2 regions of the Undibacterium sp. KW1 genome follow, and region 2 is predicted to be linked to the other one. Evidence: predicted binding sites of a transcription regulator. Region 2 holds the regulator's gene; the other holds the start of a gene.
The links. Region 2 encodes FliA, which starts transcription of late flagellar genes. Its sites were predicted from a motif close to CTAAAGTTTNNNNNNNNNNNGCCGNTA; they were not measured.
Positions count from the first base shown of each region.

Region 1: fliD (flagellar filament capping protein FliD) is a predicted target of FliA. The motif match lies at 4,539-4,565, and genes of this name have one in related genera.

Region 1 is NZ_AP018439.1:2,485,515-2,492,365, reverse strand. It holds gene UNDKW_RS11225 (hypothetical protein) at 1-1,210, opposite strand, end outside; gene UNDKW_RS11220 (tetratricopeptide repeat protein) at 1,108-2,103, opposite strand; gene UNDKW_RS11215 (flagellin) at 2,508-3,995, shown strand; gene UNDKW_RS11210 (flagellar protein FlaG) at 4,096-4,479, shown strand; gene fliD (flagellar filament capping protein FliD) at 4,600-6,612, shown strand; gene fliS (flagellar export chaperone FliS) at 6,656-6,851, shown strand, end outside.
Region 2 is NZ_AP018439.1:2,237,762-2,244,612, forward strand. It holds gene flhA (flagellar biosynthesis protein FlhA) at 1-503, shown strand, start outside; gene flhF (flagellar biosynthesis protein FlhF) at 500-1,831, shown strand; gene UNDKW_RS10005 (MinD/ParA family protein) at 1,824-2,654, shown strand; gene UNDKW_RS10010 (RNA polymerase sigma factor FliA) at 2,663-3,394, shown strand; gene UNDKW_RS10015 (flagellar motor protein) at 3,376-4,116, shown strand; gene motD (flagellar motor protein MotD) at 4,147-4,998, shown strand; gene UNDKW_RS10025 (flagella synthesis protein FlgN) at 5,153-5,644, opposite strand; gene flgM (flagellar biosynthesis anti-sigma factor FlgM) at 5,648-5,953, opposite strand; gene flgA (flagellar basal body P-ring formation chaperone FlgA) at 6,081-6,806, opposite strand.

The sequences.
Region 1 (6,851 bases), 250 kb from region 2:
TTTCCTGGCGCAAACCAGCCCTCAGGCTGCGCAGACCGTCCAGATCATGTGCGAGGATAATCGCTTTTTGCGCATATTCATCTTCTGTATAAGCCTGCCACTCTTCATGCCCGATTGCTGTCAATATGCTGGCGCCGATGCGACCAACTGAAGGCCGGTCTGCCAGAGAGATAAATGGTATGCCCATATATAATGACTCAAGCAGAGTCGTTCCCGAATTATGGGGAAAACAATCCAGGCTGATATCGATGTGTTTCAACACTTCCCAGGATGGTGTACTGAATCCTATATGTAATCGTGAGCGGTCTATACCATAGCGCATGAAGCGTGATGCCATTTCTTCTTGTACTTGTGGGTCTTTAAAGTCACCACTATTGATTATTAATTGTGAATTTGGCATTGCATCCAGTATCGTTGCCCAGACGCGCACTACACGATGATTTATCCTGGTTGAACGCGATAAACTGCCAAAGGTAATCAGACCCGTTTTTTCAAAAGGTGAAGGTGTCAGCTCTGCCCTGCGCGTATCCGGTCTGTAAACATAGGCCGGGCCATCCAGACACCAGACCTTCTCAGAAAATAAATGTGCGCAATTGTCCGTAATTGTAGGCTTGTCAGTCAAGTAATAATCTATGGCACTTAGACCCGTCGTGTAACCATACTCCAGCCAATGCAAGGAAACAGGAGCCGGTTTGCGCGCAAAGACCGGTAAACGATTGCCATTGGTATGGCCTGCCACATCCACCAGGACATCAATCCCGTCGGCACGAATACGCTCTGCCAGCGCCTCATCCGTCAGATCCCGGGTTGGCACCCAGTGATCTACCTGCTTCTTATAATAGGCAGTCACTTCATCTTCGAAAGGCGGATTTGCATAGGCATAGACCTCAACCTGATCCTTGTCATGCGCTTCTATCAGCGGCAGCAAGAAATACTTGCAAACATGATTATAAAAAGCTTGCGTCACATAACCTACCTTGAGACGCCTACCCGGCACTCGGGCATTTTCAAATTTCTTCCATGTTGCCTTGAGCGGCGCAGTAAAACGCAGATCAAATTCATGGTAAGCGTTATAAATCACCCCAGGCGTTAAATCCGGATGGTAATTCAGACAAAATAAGAGGTTAGTGTAAATTTTCCGGTTGAAAGAAGACAGGCTATCCTGCTTGAAAGACAGGGCTTTGATATAAGCTTCGATCGCCGCATCCAAGTGATTCGCCTCGCGCAAGGTGTCCCCATAAGCCCCCAGATTTCAGGAATATCGTGGGTCAGCGTCAGCGCATGCTGCCCGCACTCTATGGATTCCTGCACTTGCCCGTTCTGGCGCAGTGCATCAATCAGATTGGGATAAACCTGCACCAGCTCTGGCTGCAGTTGCAAGGCGTGCCGGTATTGTTCGATGGCGACGCTATACATACCGTGCTCACGATAAGCGAGGCCCAGATTATTGTACAGATAGGGCAAACCCGGGTCTAATTGAACTGCTTTCGATATACTCGCTATCGCCTCCTCTGTCTTGCCTATGAAACGCAATGCATTTCCCAGATTATTGAGGCCAACAACCATCTCTGGCTGAATAGCCAGTGCTTTTTCCAGATACACGATGGCATCGGAACAACGCTCGAGAGAAATCAGCACATTGCCCATATTCGCAAGTATGTGGGGGTTATTTGGCAACAAGGCAACAGCCTTGCTCAACACTTCAAGTGCTTGCGGAAACTTGGCCTGCTCTATCCTCGCTATCCCTATATAGTCCCAAACGATGCCGTCCCGTGGCAAATAAGCTGATAGCCAGAGGCCAGCCTCTTCCAATTGGGGGTACTGTTTCGCCAGCAAGTATTTATTGAATATGCCGAAAGCAATCTTCCTGTTGTCAGGAAAGTGAGGCATGACGTCAAAAGCCAGTTTCAAATATCCCATGGCTTCATCACTCTCACCCGCATCCCCAGCCATCCTGGCCAGGGCATATAAAGCTTCTGCGTGACGCGGAAAATGCCTGATGATAGTCAGGCAGCCTTGCCTGGCCTCGGAAACAGAACCAGCATCGAAAAGTCGATGAACATCGCGCATTGCTTTTCGCGCATCAAAACTCGTTTTTGCCATGTCCAGTCCCCAGGTCAGCTTCTTATCATTAATCTTTTTTACAATTACCTCATCTGACTTACAAATTAAGTAAGCAAAATGAATAAAACTGCATGTCCAGACTGGAAAATACCAGAAACCACCATGCTCAGGCTTATTTTATAGCTAATGATTTTGTTTCCATGTGTTAAATAAAGCCTGAAAACTAAATCAAATTTGACCCTAAAGTATTTTAAAAAAGCGTCGACAAGCGGAAAGAGTTAAAAAACTTGAGCAAAAAAAATAAGATTTATTTTCAGAAACACGCTAAAACTTTTTTAGTCTCTACCGATACCCTTTACAACGGCGGTCCAATAGTCAGCACGAAAGACCAAAGTTTCAGGCTACTACGCCAAAATTGTATAACTTAGGTAAGGAGAATCACCATGGCTGTTATTAATACCAATATTGCTTCGCTGAATGCGCAACGCAATTTGAGCACATCTCAATCCGCTCTGAATACGTCCCTCCAACGTTTGTCTTCTGGCTTGCGTATCAATAGCGCAAAAGACGATGCTGCTGGCCTGGCGATTTCCGAACGTCTTTCTTCACAAATCGGTGGCTTGAATCAAGCTGCACGTAATGCAAACGACGGTATCTCCCTGGCGCAAACCGCTGAGGGCGCGCTGCAACAAATCGGCTCCAACTTGCAACGTATCCGTGATCTGGCCGTACAATCCGCCAACGGCTCCAACAGCGTTTCTGATCGCGCCGCTCTGAACAACGAAGCAAGTCAGCTGATTTCTGAAATTAACCGCGTTGCCAGCAGCACTAACTTCAACGGCGTGAACCTGCTTGACGGTAGCTTCTCTGCACAAACTTTCCAGGTCGGTGCCAACGGTACAGCAAACGATCAAATCAGTATCGCTTCCATCTCCAGCGCAAAATCTAGCGCCCTGGGTGTTGGTGCATCTTCCAGCTACGCTACGACAGTAGCCGGTGCCGGTGCAGTTACCACAACAGCTCTGGCTGCCGGTGACTTGTCCATCAACGGCTTCCAGGTTGGCGCATCCGCTGCTGACGGCGTATCCTTCTCCAACTCTACCGGCAGCGGTATCGCTAAAGCAGCAGCCATCAATGCGATCAGCGGCAGCACAGGCGTAACAGCAACTGTAGGCTCCACAACTATTGCTGGTACTGCAAGTACTTCTGCAACTGCGATTGCTTCTGGCGACATTACCATTAACGGCGTAAATCTGGGCGCCTTGAATGCATCTACTTCTGGTGCGCAACGCGGCGCACAAGTTGCTGCAGCCGTTAATGCAATCAGCACACAAACAGGTGTTACAGCTACATTCAACACAACAACTGGTGCAGTCGCACTGGCTGCTGCCGACGGCCGTAACATCACTGTAACAGCCAGCACTAACGCTGCTGCTGCCGCTGCCAATACAGGTATTACCGTGTCTGCAACAGGCGCAACCGACGTCAGCACTTCGACACTGTCCCTGACTTCTACCAGCTCTGCAGGTATCACTCTGGCTAACGGTACTGGTACTGGTTTGGCAGCTGCCAACCTGACAGGTGGTTTCACTTCTGCTACTGTAACAGTAGGTGCAGGTGTATCTTCACTGAATCTGGGTACCGCTGCCGGGGCCACCGCCGCGTTGACGACCATCGATGCGGCGCTGCAATCGATCAATAGTTCCCGCGCTTCTCTGGGTGCTTATCAGAACCGTTTCTCTTCTGCGATTGAAAGTTTGCAGACCAACTCTGAAAACTTGACAGCATCCCGCAGCCGTATCCGTGATGCAGATTTCGCTCAAGAAACAGCATCTCTGACACGTGGTCAGGTCTTGCAACAAGCTGGCACAGCGATTTTGGCACAGGCTAACGGCTTGCCTAACGGCGTCCTGGCCCTGTTGCGTGGCTAATAGCAGTAGGCTTATGTAAATTAGGTCTATACTTAAAGCGTAAAGCATGTCCCCCTGGTCATCTTTTTGACCAGGGGTATTTTTCTTGAAGGAAAAGATCATGGACATCCGGTCGATAGGGAGCGCATCTCCATCAGGACAACTGATCACTGACCGTGCAACAGGCCCCGATACCAGCCCCCCCGTTTCAAGGTCTGCAGCAGCATCAACGCAAACCATTGATGCCGTCAAGGCAGCCTCTTCTGCATCCGCACCACCAGAATTCGATAAAGTGACCAAAGCTGTCGATGATATCAACAAGACAATCCAGTCTCTGTCACAATCACTAGAATTCAGTGTGGAAGAACATAGTAATAAAGTAGTCGTTAAGGTGGTTGATTTGCAAACCAAAGAAGTTTTGCGCCAGATCCCGTCCGAGGAAGCCCTTGAAATCTCGCGCTCTCTGGATAAACTACAGGGTTTACTGATCAAACAACAAGCGTAATTAGCTAATCATATAGTCAGTCCTGCATCTAAGTTTTAAATTGGCATGTAAATTCCCCTCTAAAGTCTGGTTTGTCTTTGCCGATAATTTAGTACAGTACGGTCTGACAAGGGGAACAATGTGGGCATACAATCGACAGGCTTAGGCGCCAATCTGGACGTCAACGGCCTCATTACCAAATTAATGCAGGTGGAGAGTCAGCCTCTGACTACACTGGCGAAGAAAGAAGCCAGTTTTCAGGCGAAGCTGTCTGCTTATGGCACGCTTAACAGCGCGCTCAGCGTTTTTCAGTCCAATGTTACCGGCCTCAGCAATCTGGGCACTTTTCAGTCGCTAACTGCTACAGCTGGCGATAGCTCCATCCTGTCTGCCACTACCACCAGCGTTTCTACCCAAGGCAACTATAACGTCAATGTAACAAAACTGGCACAGGCACAGACGATTTCCAGCGCTGGTCAAGCCAGTTCTACAGCAAGTATCGGCAGCGGCACCAGCACAACCATCACCTTTGAGTTTGGCACTATTACTGGTGGCACTTCTGCAAATGGTGTGTATACGGGCTCTACCTTTACCCAGGATGCCACGCAATCGATAGGCACAGTCACTATTGATGGTGCCAACAATTCTCTGCAAGGCATCCGTGATGCAATTAATGCCGCGAAGGTAGGCGCAACTGCCGCCATTGTTGGTGACGGTAGTGCCACACCTTACCATCTGGTGCTCACTTCTGCCAAAACTGGAGCGACCTCTAGTCTTAAGATTTCTGCAACGGGCGATGCCGCCATCCAAAGCCTGGTCAATTATGATCCTGCCGGCACACAAAACTTTACTGAAACCACCACTGCACAGAATGCGGCACTGACAGTCAATGGTATTGCAATTTCCAGCACGTCCAACGCAGTAACGGGTGCCATACAGGGCACCACCCTGAACCTCAGTAAAGTAGGCACGACCAGCCTTGCCCTGAGTGCCAATACCAGCGGCATACAGTCTGCCATTAATGGTTTTGTCAAAGGTTACAATGATTTTCAGGCAACCTTAAAAACCTTGACTGGTTACGATGCCAGCACAAAAAAAGGTGGCATTCTGATTGGCGACTCTACCGCCAGGAATGTGCAAAGCCAGATCAGATCGACACTCAGTACTGCTGTCAACGGCCTGGGCGGAAACATCACCAGCCTTGCCAGCATAGGCATCAATTTTCAAAAAGATGGCACACTCTCCGTCGATTCGACGAAACTCAGTGCTGCCTTATCGACAAACTATAATGAAATCAGCGGTTTGTTTGCCTCCGTTGGTAAAGCGACGGACAGCCTGGTCAGTTACAGCAGCTCCACCAGTGCGACCAAGCAAGGCGCTTACGGCCTGGAAATAACTGCCATTGCTACGCAAGGTGGCTTGCAAGGCGATCTGGACCTGAGCACTGGCAACACCACCATTGCAGCCAGCACTGCCATCAATGTCACCCTGGATGGGAAAACATCCCTAGTGTCACTGGCCGCCGGCACTTACACGGCGTCTTCACTGGCAACCTTGCTGCAAACCTCAATCAACGGGAATTCCACTTTCAAAGACAATGGTTCAACCGTCACTGCCACCATTAACAGCGGCGGCAAGTTGCAATTGCAATCAACCAAATATGGCAGTGCTTCGAATGTGAACCTGGCAGATGGCACCGGCACTGGTGCAGCCAGTTTTACCGGCACCGTCCTCAACGGCACTGCAGGCGTGGATGTGGCAGGCAAACTGAATGGCATTACAGCGGCTGGCAGTGGGCAGTTCCTGACAGGTGCTACTGGATCTGATACCGAGGGTTTGAAAATATTGGTCAGTGGCGGCTCACTGGGAGCCCGTGGGACAGTGAATTTTTCCAGGGGTTATGCATCTCAGGTATCGTCTTTGCTATCTACTGTCGTTGGCACTTCCGGCTCGATATCCAGTGCTACAGACGGTATCAACCGCAGCATCAAGGACATAGGCAAACAAAGAGATATTTTGAATAGCCGCCTGTTCGATACAGAAGCACGCTACCGGGCTCAATTTACAGCCCTGGACTCGATTGTAAGCAGTTTGAATAATACAAGTTCATTTCTTACACAACAACTGGCAGCACTGACGTCAAGTACGAAGTGAATGTAGTTAGCAGTATCAATAATTTCAGAGAGGATTAATCGCTATGTTTGGCTCATCTCAAGTACGTGGTGCAAATGCCTACGCAAAAGTAGGCATAGAGACTGGCGTGATTGCTGCCAGTCCCCATAAATTGATCGTGATGCTTTTTGAAGGAGCAATCGTAGCGATCTCCAATGCATCGCAGCACTTAAGCAATGGTGAAATAGCCTCTAAAGGTCAATCAATTTCGAAAGCTATCG
Region 2 (6,851 bases):
CCCTGCCTCTGTTCATCCTGCAAAAAGTATTACAAAACCTGCTGGTCGAGGGTGTGCATATCCGTGATATGCGTACCATTATTGAGACCCTGTCTGAGCAAGCCATGCATACCCAGGATGCGAATGAGTTGACGGCGCAAGTCAGGATCGCTTTGGGTCGTGCCATCGTCCAGCAAATCTTCCCGACCGGGAATGAGATGACGGTCATGACCCTGGATAGCCGCCTCGAACGCCTATTGATGCAAGCCCTACAAACAAGTGGTGCTGATGGCTCAGGCATAGAGCCAGGTCTGGCCGATACCCTGGCAAGCCAGACCGAGGCTGCGGCCCAGCATCAGGAGCAGATGGGCCTGACGCCGGTGCTGCTGGTGCCTGCACCATTGCGTGCCTTGCTGTCGCGCTTCCTGCGCCGCAATTTGCCACAACTCAAAGTCTTGTCACACGCAGAAGTACCTGAAACAAAAACCATTAGAGTCACTAGTCTGGTCGGAGGTCAATCATGAACGTCAGAAAATTTACCGCGAACACTTCTCGCGAAGCTTTGCGCATGTTGCGCGATGCTTTGGGGGCAGATGCCGTGATCCTGTCCAACCGTAATGTGGGCGGCAAGGTGGAGATTCTGGCCATGGCAGATGAAGCCATCAGTGCCATTGCACCTGCTTCCAACGATGAGGCACCGGTGCCTGAAGTGCCGCGCTTTGCTCCTCGCCTTAGTCCTCAATTCCAGTCTGATCAACCGCTTATCAGACCGCGTGCGTTTGAGCGAGCCGTGGAGGCACCTGCAAGTGTGCCGACTTTCAAGGCGGCGACCGGTGCATCTGGTTTTGCCAGTGAAATCGAAGCCCCGGTGAGTGGCAATGAGCTTAACGATGTCATGTCAGAAATACGTTCCATGCGCAGCATGCTGGAATCGCAACTGGCAGAAATCTCCTGGACACAAACGCAAAAACGCCAGCCACAAAAAGCAGAAATCCTGCGTGAATTACTGGCGACAGGTTTCAGTGCCAGTCTGTCTCGCTATCTGGTGGAAAAGCTGCCTGAAGCAGGCAAGCTTGAAAATGGCCTGGACTGGATCAAAAACGTCCTGACCCGCAACCTGTCTACCATTGACAATGAAAATGAGATGCTGGAAAAGGGCGGGGTGTATGCCCTGGTAGGCCCCACAGGCGTCGGCAAGACGACCACAACGGCCAAGCTGGCGGCTCGTTGTGTCATGCGTCATGGCCCATCCAAACTGGCCCTGATCACGACGGACGGTTATCGTATCGGCGGTTTTGAACAATTGCGTATCTACGGCAAGATATTGGGTGTCATGGTGCATGCGGTCAAGGATGAGGCAGATTTACGCATCGCCTTGTCGGAGCTCAAGAACAAGCACACGGTCCTGATTGATACTGTCGGTGTCAGCCAGCGTGACAAAATGGTGACTGAGCAGGTGGCAATGTTGTCTGGAACAGACACTCCGGTAAAGCGCTTGTTATGTCTGAATGCGACTTCAACTGGCGAAACCTTGAGTGAAGTCGTGCGTGCCTATCAGGGCAATGGCCTGGCTGGCTGTATCCTGACCAAGCTTGATGAGGCGGCCACCATAGGTGGTGCACTGGATATCGCGATACGCCAGAAACTCATGGTGTATTACGTCGCCAGTGGACAGCGTGTACCTGAGGACCTGCATATCGCCAACAAGCTCTACCTGATAGATCGCGCCTTCAAGCTCAAGCGTGAAACGGCGGCTTTCCGCTATCTGGATGAAGAATTACCCTTGCTGATGGCTGGCGCGGTTTCCGCGCAAGCATCAGGACGTGCTGGTCAGGAGGTGTCCCTTGGCTAGTTTCGATCAGGCAGAAGGCCTGCGCCGCATGCTGGCTGGGCCAAAACCACGGGTATTTACCTTTTTGTCAGCCTTGAGAGAAGATGAAAAGAGTGGCATGTTGGTCAATCTCGGGGTGTCACTGGCGCGCCAGGGTAACCAGGTGTTGATGGTGGATGCGCGCTCTTCCGAAAACAGTGTGGGAGCCTGGTTGAATGCCAACCTTGATCAGACCTTATTGGATGTAGCGAGACAACAGCGTACAATGAAGGAAGCAGTCAAATTGGTGGCTGCAGGCCTGTCGGTAACGATGCTGGCCCGTCACGCGTGGCTGCCGCCCGAAAATACCCGGCATTTGTCCAAAGTATTTGATGTGGCTGCCAACCGTGCGGATCTGGTCATCGTCGATAGTGAGATCAATCTGGATGACAGTTTTCCGCTGGCGACGCTGGATGACAGCGAACTGGTGATACAGGTTTCTGCTGATCCCGACATGATCAAGGCCGCTTATGGATTGATCAAGCGTGTGAGCAACCGGCTGGGGCGACGTGGTTATGGTATTTTAGTGTCCGGTGCATCGGATAAAGAGGCGAGATTGATTTATACGAATATGGCGCAGGCGGCCAGCCGTTACCTGGCAGTGCCGCTGCACTACGTCGGCCATGTGCCGGAAGATGAACACGTAAGAAAGGCTGCACATTTGGGACGCTCTGTGATTGACGCTTTTCCTAAAGCCCTTGCTTCGCTGGCATTCTCCCGGCTGGCTGAACAATTGGCGAAGACCGCGCGTTCCACCCTATGTGCAGAGGGAGTCCCTGAGCTGGGTGTCGGTCTCGGAATGTAATCAGAAAAATGTACACCGCGAGCGGAAAATCAGATAAAAACTTCCTTTTGAGGGAGCATGCGCCTCTGGTCAAGCGTCTGGCTTACCAGTTGAAGGCGCGCCTGCCTCCCAGTGTGGAGGTGGATGATCTCGTGCAGGCCGGTATGATAGGCCTGCTGGATGCCGTTAACCGCTACGAAGATACCCATGGCGCCCAGTTTGAAACCTATGCGGTACAACGCATACGCGGTGCCATGCTGGATGAATTGCGTAGTAGCGACTGGCTGCCGCGTGGCGTGCGCCAGAACATGCGCAAGATAGAAAATGCCATGAATGTGCTACAGCAAAAGCTGGGCAGGCCACCGCTGGAAACCGAGGTGGCGAAGTCGCTCAAGCTCAGCCTGGAAGAGTACCAGAACCTGCTGACAGACAGTGGCGGGCACCAATTGGTGTACTACGAAGACTTTCATGATGCGGATACCAAGGAACATTTCCTTGATCATTATTGTTCCGATGCGTCAGGTGATCCCTTGCAGGATTTGCTCAATGACGACTTCCGTGACGCCGTCATCGGTGCCATAGACAGCCTGCCGGAGCGGGAGAAATTGCTGATGGGCCTGTACTACGAGCAGGAATTGAATCTCAAGGAAATCGGGGCCGTGATGGGTGTATCAGAGTCGCGGGTTTCTCAATTACACAGTCAGGCAGTTGCCAGGCTCAGGGCATACTTAAGGGAGAAAGCGTGGACTGGGCTAGCATAGTAGGTTTGATACTGGTGGTACTTGGCATCGTCAGCGGCCAACTGATCGAGGGCGGGCGCCTGTCTTCGCTGGTGCAACCAGCTGCTTTTGTGATTGTGGTCATTGGTACCCTCGGTGCGGTACTCTTGCAAAGCAGGATGAACACCTTCGTGCGTGGTGTGCGCATGTTGCGCTGGGTAGTGTCTGAACCACCTGACAGCAGCAAGAAAAATATTGCCGATGCACTGATCTGGAGTGTGGTGGCAAGGCGTGAAGGCTTCCTGAGCCTGGAACGTTACATGAATGCTTCTACCGACCCCTTCATAGGCAAAGGCTTGCGCCTGGTGATCGATGGCATAGACCCGATACGCTTGAAAGACATACTGGATGTCGATATTTCACTGTATGAAATGGAGCAGCGTCAGGCCGCTAAAATCTGGGAGTCTGCGGGCGGGTATTCCCCGACCATAGGTATTCTTGGGGCAGTGCTGGGGCTTATCCATGTCATGGAAAATCTCAGTGACCCATCCAAGCTTGGTGGTGGTATTGCTGTTGCCTTTGTGGCCACTATCTACGGTGTGGGCCTGGCTAACCTGTTATTTTTGCCCGTCAGTAATAAACTCAAGGAAATCATAGGCCGCGAAGTGACGCGCCGTGAAATGTTGTCCGATATTTTTTATAGTATTGCTCTGGGCGACAGCCCGCGCGTGGTGGAAGAAAGACTGACCAATCACCGCAATTAAGCGATGCAGTGACATTGAAAAAATACACTTATGGCAAGAAAAAAATACCACGAAGAACCAGACAACCATGAGAGATGGCTGGTTTCTTACGCGGATTTTATTACCTTGCTGTTTGCGTTTTTTGTTGTCATGTATGCCATCTCCTCCCTGAACGAGGGCAAATACCGGGTCTTGTCCAACTCACTGACCGGTGCCTTTGGCAAAGTCATGACGGTGAATCCCAAGCCTGTCGATGCGCAACTTGAACAAAAAATCAAGCTCGACCCCTTGCCTCTGGTCAAAAACCGTATCAATGAAGGTTTGCGCAAAGAAAAAGCGCAAATGACGACCATGGCCAAAGATATCATGACCGTGCTGGAGCCTCTGGTGCGCGAAGGCAAGGTCAGGGTTACCCAGACCAGCCGCGGTATTACCATAGAAATCAATGCCAGCCTCTTGTTTGCTCCTGGTGATGCGCGCCTGAATGTCGATTCCATACAGGCACTGAGGGCGATTGCCGGTGTCCTCAAGCTTGATACCCATGCCATACAGGTAGAGGGACATACTGACAATCTGCCTATCAGTAACCCCATTTTTCCCTCCAATTGGGAATTATCGGCCGTACGTGCCAGCACGGTCGCCCGTTTGCTCACGGAAAATGGTGTCGATGAAAACCGCGTGACTGCAGTAGGGCAGGGCGCAAAGCTGCCTGTCAGTGACAATGACACGCCAGAAGCGCGGGCCAGGAACAGGCGTGTATCCGTCACCATACTGGCAGTATTGCCTGAGCCTGTGATAGAGGTGCCCTTGAGCCCAGCATCTGGGGCGGCGGCAACATCATTGCCCTCACCAGCAACGCGGCCAGCGGCGGCATCTTTGTCTGGCGCGGCACCGGGGCCTTGAAAACCTGAAAATCCTGAAGATTAAGGAGTTTTTCCAGTTGCTGGCGGGATAGTCGGCGCAGTACGGTCATGCTAGCGAAGTCGTGTTCAGAGTTAGTCGCCAGCGAAAATCACCAGCGCTTCATCAATGCGCAAGCAGGATCGCACAAGCACCGTCAGGTGGCGATATAGCCCTTGCCTGGCGTAGTTTTGACGGTTGATTGACCGTTGGGGCCATACATGGAGCCGGCCTGATTGTTGTTTTTTTGCAATAGATGCAAGGTTGCCTGGTTCAGCGATAGTCTGCGGTTGATCAGCAAACCATTGGTGCGGTTGTCTTCTTTGGCTTGCACAGTCAGTTGCAATAAAGCATCCCAGTCCTGTGCACTGGTTTGGGCGACGCCGGCTTGCTGCAAATAAGCCTGCATGCCGTCTATATCAGCATTAAATCCAAGTTCATTCAAAAAGCTGTTACGCTTTTTTTCCAGTTCTGTCATTTTGACCACAAGCTGTCCCTTGCTCTGGGTAAAGTCATTGAGCTGGACTATATCGCTTTCTACCAATGCCGCTTGCTCTTGCTTGAGCAAGTCAGTGAGCGAAGACATGATGCTCACCTCTTCTTGCAGGCATTGTTGAATAGCGCTATGTCTGGAACCTGTTGCGTTCATTTTTTAACGTTTTCTGGCGTTGAGCAAATCTTTAACTGTTTCCAGAAGCCCATCAGCGACTTTTTCCGAATTGACCTGGAAGCGTCCTTCGGAAATGGCCAGCTTGATAGCTTCCACCTTCTTCGTCTCAAACACAGCATTGCTCGCCTGCGTACTTTGCAAGGCTTGCAACTGTGAAGACAGGGTCGAAATTTGTACTTTCGTCGAATTCGCCACGGGTACCGCGGTTTCTGCGGGTTTTTCCGTGCGAGCCTGTTGCGGGCTGACTGGCAGTCCCGCTGTCTTATTTAGTGCGTCATCAATTTTCACAGCGATACCCTCTAGTGTGGGACTTACAAACATCTACATCCAGTTTATCGGCTGTGTAATTTTAAACTTTAACCTTACTGTAAAAAAATATTGCATGTGCTTAATTCCAGCTACAAATATCTTGCCATCAGTAAACTATTTCTATAATGCCACCATTCTTCGCAACGCCACTGATGGTTTGCCCTGAACTGGTCTTGGCCTTGGCAATTTGTCCATCTGCCGCATTATTAAGGGCGATGGCATCTGTTGTCACCTGGAAACCTGGGCCGTTGCTGATGACCCGCACTGATTGCCCTTGTTGCACGACTGCAGGGCTTTTCAGGGCATCAAGACGCATGACACCACCAGAAGCCATGGAGACCTGCATGGTTTTGCCTATCGCCTGTTCAGGCGCGGTGATGACGCCGGCGGGCAATTTCGCAATATCACCCCTTTGTTTGCTTAAATCGCTGAGTGAGATAACTTGTCCATGGGTAAGCGCATTGGCTGCCACGTAGTAATCTGCCGTCACCTGCACATTTGCTTGCAAATACACCAGCCAGGGGGCAGGGGCAGTGCAGCGTATTGCCAGAGTGACCTTGCCCCAGGGTTTGCTGCCAGGCAATAAATAAGGATTGGGGTTGTCGCAGGCCTGGAGATTGAGGCGTTTATCGACTTCGCCTACTGTTACCTGTACGTCATTGCTGAGACCTGATGCCTGTAGTGTCAAAAAGTCCAGGGCGATCTGGCGCAACTGTGCAGCATCCTGGACCTGGCTTATCGGAGCGGCCTGGCTCAGGCATGCCAGGCTCATCAAGGACAGGGCCAAAACTTGCTTGCGGTTGGGTTTGCTGAATATCTTTGCGGCTTTCATCATGTTTCCTGCCGGGGTTGCGCTGAACTCCATTTTAGGATTTGC